DNA from 2 places in the Chamaesiphon sp. VAR_48_metabat_135_sub genome. Region 2 is predicted to be linked to the other one. Evidence: riboswitches for the same ligand, from Rfam matches in the RefSeq annotation. Region 2 holds a riboswitch; the other holds the start of a gene.
The links. Region 2 has a riboswitch for cobalamin ahead of RMO55_RS22020 (energy-coupling factor ABC transporter permease). Riboswitches for the same ligand answer to the same signal wherever they lie in the genome.
Positions count from the first base shown of each region.

Region 1: another riboswitch for cobalamin. It lies ahead of cobG (precorrin-3B synthase); the one in region 2 lies ahead of RMO55_RS22020 (energy-coupling factor ABC transporter permease).

Region 1 is NZ_JANOJV010000059.1:8,989-12,201, forward strand. Features, by position in the region: gene cobG (precorrin-3B synthase) at 1-1,359, opposite strand, end outside; cobalamin riboswitch at 1,420-1,566, opposite strand; gene RMO55_RS04490 (hypothetical protein) at 1,704-1,892, shown strand; gene RMO55_RS04495 (HD domain-containing protein) at 2,028-2,585, opposite strand; gene RMO55_RS04500 (TMEM165/GDT1 family protein) at 2,687-2,860, shown strand; gene RMO55_RS04505 (hypothetical protein) at 2,929-3,051, shown strand; gene RMO55_RS04510 (alpha/beta fold hydrolase) at 3,145-3,213, shown strand, end outside.
Region 2 is NZ_JANOJV010000323.1:7,223-10,435, forward strand. Features, by position in the region: gene RMO55_RS22015 (ankyrin repeat domain-containing protein) at 1-1,476, shown strand, start outside; cobalamin riboswitch at 1,649-1,810, shown strand; gene RMO55_RS22020 (energy-coupling factor ABC transporter permease) at 1,871-2,614, shown strand; gene RMO55_RS22025 (energy-coupling factor ABC transporter substrate-binding protein) at 2,595-2,936, shown strand; gene cbiQ (cobalt ECF transporter T component CbiQ) at 2,956-3,213, shown strand, end outside.

The DNA.
Region 1 (3,213 bases), on a different contig from region 2:
GTGATAGGTATCGATTAACTGACCGATCGCAATCGGGACTCGTTCTGGGGGCAAAATATCGCTCGACTCCTGTTCTGCTTCGGCTGTAAGCCCAGCAATCGACAGCCGATAGCTTCCAGATTGTTCGGGGTTTGGTTGGTGCCCCCAGAGGGTGATATCGGCGCGATCGTGTTGGGCACAAGATTTGTCACAACCACTGAAATGGATATTCAGAGGTCGATCTAGACTAAATTTAGCTGCTAAATAATTAGCTAGATCGATCGCATCAGCCTGAGTATCTGTAGCTGCAAATTGACAACCAGTCGCACCTGCACAGGCTCTTAATAAACTACTGGGATGGTTTGCTGTCTGTACTAAACCTAAATCGGTAATTAATTCCTGCACCCTCGCCAGATCCCGCTCATTAATGTCGGGGACAATAATATTTTGCCAAGGAGTCAATCGAATATGCCCACTGCCATACCGAGCGGCAATTTTACCCAAACCCTCGATTTGGTCGATCGTCCATCGTCCCAACGGTAACACTATCCCCAGGTAATAAAAACCCGTTTGACTTTGCTGATGTACACCTAAATGACGATCGCCATTTTCTCCGTACGACTCTCGATCTGGAGCGAGGTTTTTAAAAATAAACCGCCTGGAACCCGCTAATTCTCGTTGGACAATCTCGCTAAACCCTGTCAAACCCCAGTGACGAACTACATCTCTCAGACGTGGTTTTCGCCGAGCATCTCCACCTAATAATTCAATTCCCTGTCGATAACTCTGAGCGATCGCCACCAACATCGGCAAACATTCAGCTAGGGTTAATCTTACCCCCACAGGTACAGGTGCGTCGCCGCGTTCGCCGATGCCTAAATGTAGACTAAATCCGTTATCACTAACAGCTAACAGCGTAATATCATTAGGTCGATCGATAATTCCAACAGTTCCACCACCATCAACCCCGACACTAAATTTAGTCGATAACACGCCTAATTCGGGATGGTGAGTTAAATACTCATACCAAGCTTCAGCCAATGGACGCACGTCAATTAATTCCTGCGCGTCAAACCCCGTCGTCGGACTTAGCATCATATTGCGGATACCATCTACAGCAGGATCGATCGCCGCCAAACCACAATCGGCTAATCTAGTTAATAAATCTGGCGCGAGATCCTGCGCTAGTCCTCGTAACTGTAAATTTGCCCGATTTGTTACCTGAAGATACTCTAACCCAGTTGACTCTAATAACTGCGCGATCGCCAAACACTGAAATTCATTGAGCACTCCACCAGGAATTCGCAACCGAGTCAACAATCCATCCCGAGCGACAGCAGGATGATAAATATCTGGACAGATAGATCTTTCGACAGACAATGAATTTAACTCCTTCCCCATGCGACGCAAGGAATAGTGGATTTTTAGAGTACCGATTGGGCACACTCAACCTCAGGATGCGGTATTCTGACTCGAAGCAATTGCTTCATCACAGTTGCGGCACAGTCCTGGATTTTCACCAGACTTCCCCGACCCCCAGTTAGACCAATTTACCATGACATCGTGACATCGGAACAATCCCACTATTGCCCCGTCACAGACATTAAATCCACATTTTGCGGTAGATAGTTCGGAAACCTCCATAATTTATCTCTTTGAGAACGGTGGAATTCAGGCTACAATTACTCCTAGTGTGAGTAAGTATAAATAACTATTCTAAAGCTATGTCTTCCAGCCCACTAACCCTCGTCGATCGTCCTGTTGAATCTGCTACCTCCGAGCACGAGCAGCAAGTTGCTAAATTGACCAAGGCTCTATATCCAGTCGATAGACAAGAGAAGTTTCTCGAACTTCACGCAGAAGTTGAGATTCTGTTCTCTCAGTTACAAGCTCTCCAACGGGTGCGCGTGTAGTTTTTTCATCAAGAAGAATTTTCCCATCATCTAAAATAACAACTCTTTAAATCAGCGAACAGAAAGCGATCGACTAAATTCGATCGCTTTCTGTTTTAAGAGGATGTTTGGAAAGTATAGCTTGCTACTTAGACCCTAGAGAATCCCCCTGTCTTGTTGCGCTTTATAGTTTTGGATTTTTTCTACCAATCTTACCGAGAGAAAGTGACTAGCAGTATGTAATCGACTGTGAATCTCGATCGCTTCGTCACGATACTGGATAATTTTTGCTCTCGTCCAATCAGGTGGTGGCGGCTGAAGATTGCTAATCCGATCTGCTAATTTTACCATCGAAATCTCGATCGGTTGTTGTCCGATGCGATCGAGACTATCAACTAATTGTTGTGATTTCTCTAGCTCTAGATTTTTGCTCAAAGCAGCAACCCCATCGGCAACTCTGATTCCAAAGATCGATTCAATCTGCTCGTAGCTAGTATCTGTATCCTCGATTGTGTCATGGAGCAAAGCGCACTGGATCGCCAGATCGCCATCAGATCCAGGTTCGGCATTGAGCGCGGCAATAATCTCCATACTCACGAAATTCAAGTGCATCAGATACGGTAATTCAGTACCTGGATACAACTGTCCCCGATGAGCCTCAGCAGCAAAGCGACAAGCTTTAATATATATTTCTCGATCCCAATCGGATTTCATTTTTACTTTTATTACTAGAAGGGGTTGAGGAAGCAATTGTTGAAGGCGAACGCAAATTCCGGCAACGGAATACTACTTGGAAGATTTTGATAGAAAGTTGCGTGCTAACATTTGTTGCCGAATGGGGCGATCGTAACCAGTTTGCTACAATTACACTGGCTGCATCCAAAGACTCGATCGGGGTAATGTTAGGTAGTATTGTCGGTCATACGATCTGTGCGTTAATTGCTGTAATTGGCAGTAGAGCGATTGCTAGTACTCGGTGGCGTAAATAACATTACTATTTCGTAAAAGCGGGGAGCGGGGAGCGGGGAGCGGGGAGAGTGATTAGAACAAGGACTAAATGGTGGCTTTATTTCAGCCGCTCAGTACTAGTCATATTTTCGAGCGTACCATTACTATAATTGGTGGATTATTATTTATTTTACTGGCGATCGTGACGATCGCTTTTAATGGGAAAGTGTAAATACTCTCTTCGTTAGTATTTATATCGATACGCATAGATATTGATAAATATCGATATAACTGAAGACAAAACAGCACATCTCCATCATTTATCGTGGCAAAAATCACCAAAACATTAATTAAAGTCGGTTCGCTAGAATGGTGCTATCGAAAACTTTCCCCT
Region 2 (3,213 bases):
GGAGATCTCGATCTAGCCCAACAGGCAATTGAGGTGGGTGCAAGTCTCGATCGCTATGATTGGAATTTGGGCTATTCGCCGTTGGGGATGTCGATCGATCGCGGACATGCCGATCTCGTCAGGTGTCTACTCGCGGCGGGAGCCAATCCTCACTGTGGAAATATTGGGACTACCGCACTAGGATTAGCAGCGGAACGCGGTGAAGTCGAAATTATTCAAATGCTCTTACCACGAGGATTGAATGTGAACGAACCCGTCGGATCGGATGGTTGGACAGCATTACTATCTGCTATTAAAAATGGGCATCGATCGGTCGTCCAACTATTGGTGACAGCAGGGGCAAATGTCAATGTCTGGAGTCGCGGTGAAACACCAATTCTCCTAGCAGCTAAATGTGAAGAACGCGAGATTTATAATTATTTATATCCCCTCGTCAACACCATAATTCGACTGTGTGCCGATCGAGATGGCGAACATTTGCTCCAAGCTACGCGCAAACGTCGGATTCGCGAACAAAATCGTCCGGTGGAAAAATTCATCGAAATGGCGACAATGGGCAATATCGATGAGATTAATCGGGCCATTGAGATTGGCGTGGAAATCGATGAAATCGGTGCCAAAGGACATACCGCACTGATGGCTGCGGCTTATTACGGGCATCGATCGATCGTCAATACTCTTTTAGCTGCGGGAGCCAACCCCAATCTCCTTAGCGATGATGATGGTTTAGGGCTGGGGATGACAGCACTGATGCTAACAGCGGGGAGTTTCTTTGCTAGCAATCGTCAACAGGTGATGAAACTACTGATTGCTGGTGGTGCCGATATCAATCAACGGGGTGCTGGGGGCAAAACGGCGATCTTCCATGCCGCATTAGCTGGTTCTGGCTATGCGGATTGTGTCGAGACATCGATCGCGGCTGGTGCAGATCTCGATCTGCGTGACGATCGTGGACATACGGTACTGACAGCAGTAGCCGCAGCCGAAAATTACCAAATGTTAAATCTGCTGATTCAAGCAGGTGCTTCAACAGTAGGATTGGAATCAATTCAACTGATCCAAGCTGCAACTGCGGGCAATATCGAGCAAGTTCAATCGCTGTTGACAACTAAGGTGAATCTGGATCTCGATCGAGGTGCGGCAATTGGCAATGCTTCAGCAGCAGGGCATACCAAAATTGTCGAGCTACTAATTTGCGCTGGAGCTAATGTTAATCTACGAGATAAGTTAGGGTTCGCACCGATTTCTAGTGCTGCTTATGCAGGGTACGGTGAGATCGTCCAATTATTAATTGCCGCAGGTGCCGATATTCAAGCTCCAGCGATCGGACCTCAGCGTTATTCTGCTCTAGAATACGCTCAAATGGGTCTCTATCAATTTGATGCTGGAGCCTCTGGGCATGAGAAACGGCGAGATCGGGGAGACAACCTTCAACACGCTCAGATTATTCGGCAGTTAGAACGACTTAGCAAATAGTGGATAGTGGATAGTGGATAGTTACAGAGGGTATGCTGAGGGAAACCAGCATACCCTTACTTGTCGATCGAGATCCGATCCCTCTCACTATTATTCTCTACAGGTTCGATCGACAGCACATTTTAGATGCTAGACTGTAGCCAGTCGTCGGCAGTACTGCTCTGAAAAAAATTGATAATTAATCATTATTAATTATTAATTGCAAATCAGCCACGGAAATCAATGGGGAAAGATTGGTGCAAAGTCCAACGCTGTCCCGCAACTGTAATGTTTTCAAGCTGTTGAGTCTTGAATTAACTGAGTCAGAACACCCATCGATCGAAATAAATCACGTTCATCTGCGAGGTACAAGGTGACAAAATATCGAAATCGGCGAGTTGCTACATTGCTAGCAATGGTTGGCTTGAGCAGCTATTTAGTGGTCGGATCGCCGACACCAGCTCATGCCATGCATATTGCTGAAGGCTATTTACCCGTTCAATGGGCGGTGTTTTGGTGGATAGTTGCCATACCTTTCTTCTTATTGGGTTTAAGATCGATCGATCGGATTACCAAAGCACACCCAGAACTCAAACTCCTCTTGGCATTGGCTGGAGCCTTTACCTTCGTCCTCTCTGCACTCAAAATTCCCTCAGTTAATGGCAGTAGTTCTCACCCCACCGGAACGGGGCTAGGCACGATTCTATTCGGCCCGATGGCGATGTCTGTTATGGGTGGATTGGTGCTGCTATTTCAGGCGATCCTCCTGGCTCATGGGGGACTGACAACCTTAGGCGCGAATGCCTTCTCAATGGCAATTGTCGGCCCGCTGGTAGCTTACGTCGTTTATAATGCGATCGCCAAAACCGGACATCAGAAAATTGCGGTATTTCTGGCATCAATGTTAGAAGATTTGTGTACTTATCTAGTCACTGCAGTCCAATTAGCCCTGGCTTTTCCGGCCGCACAAGGCGGATTCATGGCAGCGTTCGTCAAATTTGTAGGTGTCTTTGCCATTACCCAAATTCCCCTGGCAATTAGTGAAGGTTTATTGACAGTGCTAGTATGGAATTGGCTCCAAGATTACGGTCAACAAGAATTGAAAACACTCGGACTATTTCAAAAGGGAAATAATTTAGATGCAAAAATCATCAATTAATGCGTGGTTATTAAGTGGTGCAGTCATCTTGTCTATGGCTCCAGTCTTAATGTATCAGGGCAAAGAATTTAAGGCAACAGATAGTATTAATATTACGGCGATCGAATCGGTTAGCCCTGGATATAAACCTTGGTTTGAGCCTGTAATCAAGCCATCTGGTGGCGAAATAGAAACCTTTCTATTTGCTACTCAAGCCGCGATCGGCTCGGGGGTCGCTTGTTATATTTTAGGGCTGTATAAAGGTCGCACCGAACGCCGGAAGATCGAAGAAGCCGCGACATCAACCGAATATCAAGCTTCTTTGTCAGGGAGACTGCTCTAATAGTAGAAAATAGCAATTAGTGCATATTCAGCTTGACACTCTCGCCTACAGCAATCGGCTGCGTCATTTACCCCCATCACAAAAGCTCTATTTTGCACTTGTAGTGCTATTGCTCGCCCTCATCACTCACTATCCAGTGCAAATCTTCATATTTGTGTGGATGAGCGTTTGGAGCGTGGTTTATGCAGGTATTCCGCGCCAAGTTTATAGTTCGATGATAGCTGGGGTTTTAGTATTTCTCGTGACTAGTATGCCAGCTTTGGCGATCGAATACACT